3 regions of the Pseudomonas sp. H1_D05 genome follow, and region 3 is predicted to be linked to each of the others. Evidence: predicted binding sites of a transcription regulator. Region 3 holds the regulator's gene; each other region holds the start of a gene.

Region 1 (4,161 bases), 2.7 Mb from region 3:
AGGCATGCGCATACGGGGGTCGAGCTGGTTTACTTCGATCTCGTAGCGGCCTTCCGTTTGACTGGTGGCCAGATAGTCTTCTACGGTGAACTCAAGAAAGCCCTGAGTGACGCCGATAAGCATGTCAGGCAAGGTAACCGCATCAGCAATGGCAGGGCTGCCAGCGAAAAAGCAGCAGACGGCGGACATCGCGCAAAGGCTTTTGCGAGCGCGGGAGGTCAGGTGTCGGAAAAATGTCGTTTGAGCGTTCATACGAGTTAAAAAGCAAGCGCCGTGCCGTTTAGCAATGAATGTGCGTCGCAACAACACTTGGCGTTGGTGTAGGAGTCTGGGCATGGCTGGTGTAATGGATTCGGTGAACCAGCGCACGCAACTGGTGGGGCAGAATCGCCTGGAGCTGTTGTTGTTCCGTCTCGACGGTCAGCAGCTCTACGGAATCAACGTGTTCAAGGTGCGGGAAGTGTTGCAGTGCCCGTCGCTGACGTTGATGCCCAAGTCCAGTCCTGTCGTGTGCGGGGTGGCAAATATCCGGGGGGCGACCATTCCGATCCTTGATCTGGCAATGGCCACCGGTTCCGGAGCGTTGAAGGACAAGAACAATCCGTTCGTGATCATCACGGAGTACAACACCAAGACCCAGGGTTTCCTGGTCCGCTCGGTGGAGCGCATCGTCAACATGAACTGGGAAGAGATTCATCCACCGCCCAAGGGCACGGGTCGCGATCACTACCTGACCGCTGTGACTCGGGTGGACAATCAGTTAGTCGAAATCATCGACGTCGAGAAAGTGCTGGCGGAAGTTGCGCCGACACCGGAAGCGATTTCGGTGGGCGTGGTCGATGTCGAGACCCAGACCAAGGCACTGTCATTGCGTGTCTTGACGGTCGATGACTCGTCGGTGGCGCGCAAGCAGGTCACGCGTTGTCTGCAGACAATCGGGGTCGAAGTGGTGGCGCTGAACGACGGCAAACAGGCGCTGGATTACCTGCGCAAGCTGGTCGATGAGGGCAAGAAGCCGGAAGAAGAGTTCCTGATGATGATTTCCGACATCGAGATGCCGGAGATGGACGGGTACACCCTGACGGCGGAAATCCGCGGCGACGCACGCATGCAAAAGCTTCATATCATCCTGCATACTTCGTTGTCGGGGGTATTCAATCAGGCGATGGTCAAGAAAGTCGGTGCCGATGACTTTTTGGCCAAGTTCCGTCCTGATGACCTGGCATCCCGGGTAGTCGACCGGATCAAAGCAGCAGATATCAGCTAGGGGCGTTTTGCTCCTGGCGGTCAACACGATTTAAGAGGCGGCATCATTGTCTACGGGTAATTTGGATTTCGAACAGTTCCGGGTCTTCCTGGAAAAAGCCTGTGGCATTCTGCTCGGTGAAAACAAGCAGTACCTGGTCTCGAGCCGTCTCAACAAACTGATGGAGCAGCAAGGCATCAAATCCCTGGGTGAGCTGGTTCAGCGCATCCAGACCCAGCCGCGCAGCGGTTTGCGCGAGCAGGTGGTCGATGCCATGACGACCAACGAAACCCTGTGGTTTCGTGACACCTATCCGTTTGAAGTCTTGAAGAACAAGGTGCTGCCTGAAGCGATCAAGGCCAGCCCCAATCAGCGTCTGCGGATCTGGTCGGCCGCCTGCTCGTCGGGCCAGGAACCGTACTCGCTGTCGATGTCGATCGACGAGTTCGAGCGAACCAACCTCGGCCAGTTGAAGATGGGCGTGCAGATTGTCGCCACTGATTTGTCCGGTCTTATGCTGACCAACTGCAAGACCGGCGAATACGACAGTCTGGCGATCGGTCGCGGTTTGTCGCCGGAACGCCTGCAGCGTTACTTCGACCCGAAAGGGCCGGGCCGCTGGGTGATCAAGGCGCCGATCAAGAACCGGGTAGAGTTCCGTTCGTTCAACCTGCTCGACAGCTATGCCGCGCTGGGCAAGTTCGACATCGTGTTCTGCCGCAACGTGTTGATCTACTTCTCTGCCGAAGTGAAGAAAGACATCCTGTTGCGCATTCACAGCACGTTGAAGCCGGGCGGTTATCTGTTCCTTGGCGCTTCCGAAGCGCTGAACGGTTTGCCGGACCATTACCAGATGGTGCAGTGCAGCCCGGGGATTATTTACCAGGCGAAATAACCGTATCGGCAACACCAAAAAACGGCAGGTCCCAAAAAGACCTGCCGTTTTTTATGCCCAAAGAAATTCTCCCTGACACCATAAACCCCCTGTAGGAGTGAGCCTGCTCGCGATAGCGGTAGCACATTCAGCAGCATCGGTACCTGACACACCGCTATCGCGAGCAGGCTCACTCCTACAGGGGATCGTGGTGTGTATGAGATGGACGGCAAGCGGCAGAAAAGCGGCATCCGGCGGAAACCGGTTGCCGCTTTTCTGGCATTGCCGCTTTGCCGACTCTCTGCAAAGCCCCGGTTTATGCGGCTTTTGTGGTTTGGCACGGCGCTTGCTAAAGCTCAGTTACGAAAAACCGGTCACCTGAAGGTTCCCGACATGAGCATCAGCTTCGATAAAGCGCTCGGCATTCACGAAAAGGCATTGGGCTTCCGCGCCCAGCGTGCCGAAGTGCTGGCCAACAACATCGCCAACGCCGACACCCCGAACTACAAGGCTCGGGATCTGGATTTCTCCAAAGTGCTTGAAGCACAGACCCAGAAAAATGCGAACGGCACCATCGCCCTGAACATGACCAACAGCCGTCACATCGAAGCTGAAGGCCTGGGCAATGGCGACGAATCGCTGATGTATCGCACGCCGATGCAACCGTCGATCGACCAGAACACCGTGGACGCTCAACTGGAACAGTCGAACTACGCGGAAAACGCCGTCGGCTTCCAGGCCAGCTTCACCCTGCTCAACAGCAAATTCAAAGGGCTGGTGTCAGCCCTGCGCGGAGAGTAATCCATGTCCCTGTCCAGCGTTTTCAACATTGCCGGCAGCGGCATGAGCGCACAAACCACGCGTCTGAACACCGTGGCGTCGAACATCGCCAACGCCGAAACCGTCTCGTCGAGCATCGACCAGACCTATCGCGCCCGTCACCCGGTATTCGCCACCATGTTCCAGGGCGGCCAGAGCAGCGGCAGCAACTCGCTGTTCCAGAGCCAGGACGCGGCCGGTCAGGGCGTACAGGTGCTCGGTGTGGTCGAAGACCAGAGCAACCTCGAAGCGCGTTACGAGCCGAACCATCCGGCGGCCGACGCCAAAGGCTACGTCTACTACCCGAACGTCAACGTGGTGGAAGAAATGGCTGACATGATTTCCGCGAGCCGCTCGTTCCAGACCAACGCCGAAATGATGAACACCGCCAAAACCATGATGCAGAAGGTACTGACCCTCGGTCAGTAATAAGGGGCGACTGCCATGAGTGTTTCCGATACCACTAGCAGCCTGAGCATGAATGACATCCTGGCGAACTCGTCGAAAAAGACCAGTTCGACCACCGGTGGCATTGCTTCGGCGACCAACAGCGCCACCGGCGGCCAGGCACTGGGCAAGGATGCGTTCCTGCAATTGCTGGTCACCCAGCTGAAAAACCAGAACCCGCTTGATCCGCAGGACAACAGTGCCTTCGTTGCGCAGTTGGCACAGTTCAGCAGTCTTGAGGGGATCACCACCCTCAACAGCACTGTCAGCTCGCTGGCTGGCAACTACAACTCCTCGCAGGCGTTGCAGGCTTCGTCGCTGGTGGGCCGCAATGTGATCGTGCAGACCAACTCGGTTCAGCTCGACGATCCGAGCAAAGGCATGACCGGCTCGGTCAGCGTTCCGTCGTCGATTGCCGGCGGCACCGTCAGCATCACCGACAGCAGCGGCACGGTGGTTCGCACCATCGATCTGGGCAGCCGCGCCGCAGGCAGCGCGAGCTTCACCTGGGACGGCAAGGACAAGGACGGCAACGTGGTCAAGACCGGTACCTATACCGTCAAGGCCAACGCATCGATCAATGGCACCTCGACCGATATGGCGACCTACCTGCCGGCCACCGTCACCAGCGTGACGATCAGCCAGACCGGCGGCGAGCTGATGCTCAACCTGTCCGGCAAGGGCACTGTTGCCCTGTCCAAAGTACAAACCATTGGTATATAGAGCCGACTAACCGGCACAAAGGAGTGGAATATGTCTTTCAATATCGGCCTTA
Region 2 (4,161 bases), 2.0 Mb from region 3:
CAATGGAAGGATCTGGGCAAGGAAGAACGCACGGCGAAGATGCGCGAAGGCGTGATCAAGTTCTGGAGTGGCAGCGAGGTGTTGTTGCGTCAGTTGGGTCAGGACCGTGCCAGCAGCATCAAGGATTATCTGGTCGATAAAGGCCAGTTGGCAGACGACCGCGTGTACTTCATCGACGCCAGTCTCGGTGAAGCCGAGAGCGATGGCCGCGTGGTGACGCAAATGCACCTGGATGCCGAATGATGAAACTGCAGTGGCTGGCCTTGATCGCAATGACCTTCGCGGCCAGCCACGCCTCGGCGTCCGATACCCTGCGCTGCGGCAGTCAACTGATCAGCCTGGGCGACCGTTCCAGCGAAGTCCTGCAGAAATGCGGTGAGCCGGTCAGCCGTAATGTGTTGGGCTACAAGCGCAGCGCCAATCGCCGCGAGGAGTTTCAGGTCGAGGAGTGGACTTACGGCCCGAGCAACGGCATGTATCAATACCTGCGCTTCGAAGGCAATCGCCTGCGGCAGATCAACAGCAAACGCGGTAACTGATCCAAATCACTTACCCATGTGGGAGCGAGCTTGCTCGCGAAGGCGTCTGGTCAGTCAAATCCATTGTGACTGGCATACCGCTTTCGCGAGCAAGCTCGCTCCCACAGTTGTTTTGCGGTGCCCTTCGACTCTTTCGTCCCTGAAATAGAACAGGCCCCGACACAAGTGCCGGGGCCCGTAATGGTCACATCCGTGTGACCGTTCGCATGAACTCTAAAGTTGCGGCAGACGTATGGCTCGGCCCGTCTGTCGCGCCTTCTCCCGGTCCAGGCGAGAAGTCATGCCTTACTCGGCTTTCAGGCCGTCAGCGGAGACCGCTTTAACGCCTTTGATTTTCTTGGTGATGTTCACTGCGGTGGTTTTCTGAGCCTCGGTCACTGCAACAGTGGAGGACAGGGAAACCACGCCTTTGTTGGTTTCTACTTTGATGTCGGTGCCCGGAATGCCTTTTTCGGTGACCAGATCGCTTTTGACTTTGGTGGTGATCCAGGTGTCGGAAGTAGCTTCTTTCGCCTTGGTGACTTCACCGGCGGCCAGAGTCATTGGAGCCTGAGTAGCCTGGGTGGATTGTGCGAATGCACCGGAAGCCATGGTCAGGGTCAGCGCGGTAGCAGCAGCGGCAGTGATAGCGAACTTCTTCATACGAGTAACTCCTGTTTTTCTGGAAAGTCTGCTGGTTGTCTTGTCAGCAGGGTTACCAAGGTAGTTGCGAACGTTGTGCCAACTTTTTGAAAGACACAAAAGGTATATAAATCAATAGGTTACAGATATATGAAAATTCCGGATTCATGCAAAATGCATGACTCGATGAATATTCACATGCAAGTTGCGGTTTTTTGGAAAGTTCCTAAGGCGCTGAAATTATTGAAGCTTTTGTAAAGTGCCAGACAATAAAAATGCCCCGCAGAGCGGAGCATTCTGGCCAGCACACGTCAGCTTATGTACCGGTGGCAGTGCAGCCTTTAGGCGAATAGTCCGGAGCAACGGTGGTACCACAAGTCCACACACCTGCGCCGGTCCCTGAGGAACGTGTCAGGGTGATGGTTTTGCTCAGCACCGGACCCGGAGCATTGAGCAATGTGCAAGTGATGGTCCCGGCACCGGTGGATGCCGTGCCGGAAGCGGCCAGTGTGCAGTTGGAAGTCGCAGCGGTGGCACTGCCCGCGACTAGGGTCAGAGTCGGATCAGTGCCTTGATTGATGGTGTCTTCAAACGGCACCTTCAGCGCGCTGATTTCCGCCAGCCCCGCCGTCACCTTCGACCGCGCCTGATACTTGGAATACTGCGGCAACGCGATGGTCGCCAGAATCCCGATGATCGCCACCACGATCAGCAGCTCGATCAGAGTAAAACCTTGTTGTTTTTTCATAGACACGCTCCATGCATGAGTCGAATTCTCATGATCTGCAAGGCACGGAGCATAGGCCATGCCAATGCCTGCAAAGCCCCGTTCATTAGGCGCGAAGCGCTTGCAACGCCAATTCCTACAACCTGTAACCGCACTATCTGACACTTTTTGTCACCTGCACCCGCCGTGTTTGGCGCTGTCACTTGACTAGGCTATAAGTCATGAACGGCAAGCGTGCGGAATCCCCATGAATGACATCGCTCTGAGCGGTCTGGCCAAGCAATTGGTCCAGGCCGAACTGCTCACGGAAAAAGGCGCCCAGCAAGCCTGGCAACAGGCCCAGCGCAATCGCCTGTCGCTGGTCAGCTATCTGGTGCAGAACAAACTGGTCAAGAGCTGGCAGGTGGCCGAGATTGCCAGTGAGCATTTCGGCATGGCCTTGCTTGATCTCAATTGCCTGGACAAGGAAACCCAGCCCAAAGGCCTGGTCAGCGAAAAACTCGTGCGTCAGCATCACGCCCTGCCCTTGTGGCGGCGTGGCAACAAGCTGTTCGTGGGCATTTCCGACCCGAGCAATCATCAAGCGATCAACGACATTCAATTCAGCACCGGGCTGAGCACCGAAGCCATTCTGGTCGAGGACGACAAACTTACCGATGCCATCGAAAAATTCTTCGACACCCACACCAGCGGTCTCGAGGACATGGCCGATGTCGATCTCGACGGGGTCGATGTCGAATCCGTCGACGACAGCAAGCAGGACGCCATCGGCGGCCTCGACGCCGACGATGCGCCGGTGGTGCGCTTCGTGCACAAGATGCTGCTCGACGCGATCAAAAGCGGTTCTTCCGACTTGCACTTCGAGCCTTACGAAAAAAACTACCGGGTGCGGGTGCGCACCGACGGCATCCTGCGCGAGGTTGCCAAACCGCCGATTCAACTGGCCGGGCGCATCGCCGCACGCCTGAAAGTCATGGCCAGCCTGGATATTTCGGAACGGCGCAAACCTCAGGACGGGCGGATCAAGATGCGCCTGTCGAAAAGCAAGTCGATCGATTTCCGGGTCAACACGCTGCCGACCCTGTGGGGCGAAAAAGTGGTGATCCGGATTCTCGACCCGTCCAGCGCGCAGATCGGTATCGACGCCCTCGGCTATGAGCCCGAGCAAAAGGATCTGTACATGGCCGCACTCAAGCAGCCACAGGGCATGATCCTGGTCACCGGGCCCACCGGTTCGGGTAAAACCGTTTCGCTGTACACCGGCCTGAATATTCTCAACACCGTCGACATCAATATCTCCACCGCCGAAGACCCGGTGGAAATCAACATGGAAGGCATCAACCAGGTCAACGTCAATCCCAAGCAAGGGCTCGACTTTGCCCAGGCATTGCGCTCGTTTCTGCGTCAGGACCCGGACGTGATCATGGTCGGTGAAATCCGCGACCTGGAAACCGCCGAGATCGCCATCAAAGCCGCGCAGACCGGTCACCTGGTGCTCTCGACCCTGCACACCAACAGCGCTGCGGAAACCCTGACGCGCCTGCACAACATGGGCATTCCCGGTTTCAACATCGCCACCTCGGTCAGCCTGATCATCGCCCAGCGCCTGGCGCGCAAACTGTGCAGCCACTGCAAGAAAGCCATCGAGATCCCGCGCGAAACCTTGCTCAAGGAAGGCTTCCCCGAGGAACGCATCGGCCATTTCACGATCTACGAGCCGGTCGGTTGCGATCACTGCAACGGCGGTTACAAAGGACGCGTGGGGATTTATGAAGTGGTGAAAAACACACCGGAGCTGCAACGCTTGATCATGGCCGAAGGTAACTCGCTGGAAATCGACCTGCAGATGCGCCGCGACGGCTTCGACGACCTGCGCACCTCCGGGCTGCACAAGGCCATGCAAGGCATCACCAGCCTTGAAGAAATCAACCGGGTCACCAAGGACTGAACATGGCGGTCAAGGCAGCAAAAATCAGTATTTATGCCTGGGAAGGCACAGACAGAAAAGGCAGCAAAGTCACCGGTGAACTGAGCGGCCAGAACCCGGCGCTGATCAAGGCACAATTGCGTAAACAGGGGATCAATCCCGGCAAGGTGCGCAAGAAATCCGCGTCATTGCTGAGCTTTGGCAAACGCATCAAGGCCCGGGACATTGCCCTGTTCACCCGGCAGATGGCGACCATGATGAAAGCCGGCGTACCGCTGTTGCAGTCGTTCGACATTATTGGCGAAGGCTTTGATAACCCGGCCATGCGCCAACTGGTGGACGACGTG
Region 3 (4,161 bases):
TCCCCGGCTCCGGCTGGTTCAGCAGACGCAGCTTGATGGAGTCGCGCAACTGGTACAGGTTCAAATTGGTGGTGTTGATCTTCAGGTCCGCGAGGTCGGCAATCGGGCCGAGCAGGGCGGTTTCATCCTGGATCGCCTCGGCCAGTGAGCGGTTGGCGTTGCTCAGCGGGTGACGACGGCGGGTTTCGGAGAAACGCTTGAGCAGGGTTTCTTCGTCGGCGTCCAGATACAGGACGTCGCACTGGATGTGTTTGGCCCGGACATCTTCAAGCAGTTCGGGAAAGCGTGTCAGGTGGCTCGGCAGGTTGCGCGCATCGATGGACACGGCTACCAGCGGCTGCGCCAGTTCCGTGTGAATCAGCGCGCGTTCGGCCAGTTCCGGCAGCAAGCCTGCGGGCAGGTTGTCGATGCAGTAATAGCCGTTGTCCTCAAGGACATCCAGAGCCGTACTTTTACCCGAGCCGGAACGGCCACTGACGATGATCAAGCGCATGATTAGTGCCCGTTCTGCTCGTCCAGGACAACCTGATACAACGCTTCATTGCTTGGAGCGCTGCGCAGTTTTTCACGCACTTCCTTGCGATCGAGCATGCTGGCGATCTGGCGCAGCAGCTCCAGGTGCGCATCGGTGGCAGCCTCCGGGACCAGCAAAACAAACAGCAGGTCAACCGGTGCGCCGTCAATGGCGTCGAAATCAATCGGAGCATCAAGGTGCATCAGCGCACTGATCGGTGCTGTGCAACCCTTGAGGCGGCAATGGGGAATGGCGATGCCGTTACCAAAACCGGTGGAACCGAGTTTTTCACGGGCAATCAGTGCCTCGTAGACATCTTGCATCTCCAGATCCGCCACTTCGCGGGCGATCAGGTTGGCAATTTGTTCGAGGGCTTTCTTTTTACTGCCGCCCGGCACGTTCACGAGGGAACGGCCGGGGGTCAGGATACTTTCAAGTCGGATCATGGAATGGGGGGTTATCGACCGGTCGCGCCCTGGAGGAGGCTTTGGGTCTTTTCCTTATGCTTTTTGAGTTGGCGATCCAGCTTGTCGGTCAGCAGGTCAATGGCGGCATACATGTCGTCATGCTCGGCATTGGCAACCACTTCTCCGCCGGGAATATGCAAGGTGGCTTCGATTTTCTGCTTCAGCTTTTCGACGCACATCGTGACTTGCACGTTGGTGATCTTGTCGAAATGGCGCTCCAGTCGTTGGAGTTTTTCCTCGATGTAGGAACGCAGAGGTTGGGTCACTTCCAGTTGGTGTCCACTGATGTTGACTTGCATACAGCTTCTCCTTCGTTGCCAGTGCATAAAGCGGCAGGCTGGATAGCCTGCCACTGGAACGCTGTAACGTGGCTTACATCAACCGCTTGCGTTCGCTCGAAGGCGCGATCCCGAGGGATTCGCGGTACTTGGCGACGGTGCGGCGAGCCACCTGAATGCCTTGTGCCTCCAGTAAACCAGCGATCTTGCTGTCACTCAACGGCTTTTTCTGATTTTCCGCGGCAACCAGTTTTTTGATGATCGCGCGGATCGCCGTGGACGAGCATTCGCCGCCTTCGGAGGTGCTGACGTGGCTGGAGAAAAAGTATTTCAGTTCATAAATACCGCGCGGGGTATGCATGAATTTCTGTGTGGTCACCCGGGAAATGGTCGATTCGTGCATGCCGACCGCTTCAGCGATGTCGTGCAGAACCAACGGTTTCATGGCCTCGTCGCCGTACTCCAGAAAACCGCGCTGATGCTCGACGATCTGGGTGGCTACTTTCATCAGGGTTTCGTTGCGGCTCTGCAGGCTCTTGATGAACCAGCGGGCTTCCTGCAACTGATTGCGCATGAAGGTGTTGTCGGCGCTGGTGTCGGCACGGCGGACGAAACCGGCGTACTGGGCGTTGACGCGCAGACGCGGCACCGATTCCTGATTCAGCTCGACCAGCCAGCGCTCGTTGTCCTTGCGCACGATGACGTCAGGGACAACGTATTCGGCTTCAGTGGATTCGATTTGCGAGCCAGGGCGCGGATTGAGGCTTTGCACCAGTTCGATGACCTGGCGCAGCTCGTCTTCCTTGAGCTTCATGCGGCGCATCAACTGGCTGTAATCGCGGCTGCCGAGCAGGTCGATGTAATCGCTGACCAAACGTTTCGCTTCAGCCAGCCAAGGCGTCTTGGCGGGTAGCTGACGCAATTGCAGCAGCAGGCATTCACTAAGGTTGCGCGCGCCGATACCAGCAGGTTCGAATTGCTGAATGCGGTGCAGGACGGCTTCGATTTCATCGAGTTCGATGTCGAGTTCCGGATCGAACGCCTCGAGGATTTCTTCGAGGGTTTCGTCCAGGTAGCCCTGATTGTTGATGCAATCGATCAGGGTGACGGCGATCAGGCGATCGGTGTCGGACATCGGTGCCAGGTTCAGTTGCCACAGCAGGTGGCTTTGCAGGCTCTCGCCGGCGGACGTGCGGGTGGTGAAGTCCCATTCGTCGTCATCGCTGCTGGGCAGGCTGCTGGCGCTGGTCTGATAGACGTCTTCCCAGGCGGTATCGACCGGCAGTTCGTTGGGGATACGCTCGCTCCAGTCACCTTCCTCCAGGTTGTCCACCGTCGGCGCGGTTTCCTGATACGAGGGTTCCTGGATCTCGGTGTTGGGCTTCTGTTCGGCGTTGTCGGCCATAGGGTCGGAATTGTCGAAGTCTTCGCCTTCTTCCTGGCGTTCGAGCATCGGATTGGATTCCAGAGCCTCCTGGATTTCCTGTTGCAGATCCAGGGTCGACAATTGGAGCAGGCGGATGGCCTGTTGCAGCTGCGGTGTCATCGTCAGCTGCTGGCCCATTCTCAAGACTAGCGATGGTTTCATGGCAGGGGCTTAACACCTTATTCGCCGGCGCTATGCGCCATCCACTACAGGGCGCCGGGGCGCCAAACTTAAGCAAATTATATGCCTGAAACTGAAGTGTTTGCCTAGAGCGCTGTAACAATTAAAGCGTATTAATTCCTGCTTGAATCGATACAGCGCCCGGGCGGCGCACCGGGCACTGTTACGCTTACAAGCGGAACTCGTGGCCCAGATACACTTCCTTGACCAGATCGTTGGCCAGGATGGTTTCTGCATCGCCTTCGGCGATCAGTTGACCATCGTTGACGATGTAAGCGGTTTCGCAGATGTCCAGCGTCTCACGGACGTTGTGGTCGGTGATCAATACACCGATGCCCTTGGCCTTGAGGTGGTGGATGATCTGCTTGATGTCGCCGACCGAGATCGGATCGACACCGGCGAACGGTTCGTCGAGCAGGATGAATTTCGGTGCCGTTGCCAGCGCGCGAGCGATTTCCACCCGGCGACGTTCACCACCGGACAGGCTCATGCCAAGGTTGTCGCGGATGTGGCTGATGTGGAATTCCTGCAGCAGGCTTTCCAGCTCCTTGCGACGGCCGGCCTTGTCGAGCTCCTGACGGGTCTCGAGGATGGCCATGATGTTGTCGGCCACCGACAGTTTTCGGAAGATCGACGCTTCTTGCGGCAGATAGCCGATACCGGCCTTGGCGCGACCGTGCATCGGCTGGTGGCTGACGTCCAGATCGTCGATCAGCACGCGACCCTGATCGGCCTGTACCAGGCCGACGATCATGTAGAAGCACGTGGTCTTGCCGGCACCGTTCGGGCCGAGCAGGCCGACGATCTGGCCGCTGTCGATCGACAGGCTGACGTCACGCACGACCTGGCGGCTTTTATAGGCCTTGGCCAGGTGCTGAGCTTTCAGAGTTGCCATTACTGGGTTTTCTCGTCGGTTTTCTTCTTCGGCTGGATCACCATGTCGATGCGCGGACGCGTTTCGGTGACCTTGCTGCCGGTAGCGCGACCAGCGCTGGCCAGTTTCTTCACGGTGTCGTAGACGATTTTCTCGCCCTGAGTGACGTTGCCGTCTTTGTCGACGACCTTGGCCTTGTCGATCAGCACGACGCGGTTTTGCTGGGCATGGTATTGAATCGTCACGCCGTAGCCTTGAACCGGTTTGGTGTCCCCCTGGGTTTGCAACTGCTCGAAATAAGCCAGGTTGCCCACGGAGGTCACCACGTCGATATCTCCATTCGGCGCGCGAGTCATGGTGACGGTGTTGCCTTTAACGATCATCGAACCTTGGGTGATGATCACATCACCTTTATAGGTGGC

The links. The regulator sigma-54, encoded in region 3, starts transcription at its own class of promoters, with help from an activator protein. The targets are predictions, from matches to a motif close to ANTGGCATNNANNTTGCTNT.
Region 1: flgB (flagellar basal body rod protein FlgB) is a predicted target of sigma-54. The motif match lies at 2,454-2,473, and genes of this name have one in related genera.
Region 2: AB4O11_RS03980 (pilin) is a predicted target of sigma-54. The motif match lies at 1,955-1,974, and genes of this name have one in related genera.

Annotation. Positions count from the first base shown of each region.
Region 1 covers NZ_CP162825.1:195,756-199,916, reverse strand. The annotation lists gene flgA (flagellar basal body P-ring formation chaperone FlgA) at 1-252, opposite strand, end outside; gene AB4O11_RS00960 (chemotaxis protein CheV) at 335-1,267, shown strand; gene cheR (protein-glutamate O-methyltransferase CheR) at 1,314-2,141, shown strand; gene flgB (flagellar basal body rod protein FlgB) at 2,514-2,921, shown strand; gene flgC (flagellar basal body rod protein FlgC) at 2,925-3,368, shown strand; gene flgD (flagellar hook assembly protein FlgD) at 3,384-4,109, shown strand; gene flgE (flagellar hook protein FlgE) at 4,140-4,161, shown strand, end outside.
Region 2 covers NZ_CP162825.1:882,068-886,228, forward strand. The annotation lists gene AB4O11_RS03965 (DUF748 domain-containing protein) at 1-243, shown strand, start outside; gene AB4O11_RS03970 (DUF2845 domain-containing protein) at 243-539, shown strand; gene AB4O11_RS03975 (BON domain-containing protein) at 825-1,181, opposite strand; gene AB4O11_RS03980 (pilin) at 1,477-1,908, opposite strand; gene pilB (type IV-A pilus assembly ATPase PilB) at 2,135-3,835, shown strand; gene AB4O11_RS03990 (type II secretion system F family protein) at 3,838-4,161, shown strand, end outside.
Region 3 covers NZ_CP162825.1:2,891,100-2,895,260, forward strand. The annotation lists gene rapZ (RNase adapter RapZ) at 1-493, opposite strand, end outside; gene ptsN (PTS IIA-like nitrogen regulatory protein PtsN) at 496-960, opposite strand; gene hpf (ribosome hibernation-promoting factor, HPF/YfiA family) at 972-1,280, opposite strand; gene AB4O11_RS12900 (RNA polymerase factor sigma-54) at 1,354-2,847, opposite strand; gene lptB (LPS export ABC transporter ATP-binding protein) at 3,035-3,760, opposite strand; gene lptA (lipopolysaccharide transport periplasmic protein LptA) at 3,760-4,161, opposite strand, start outside.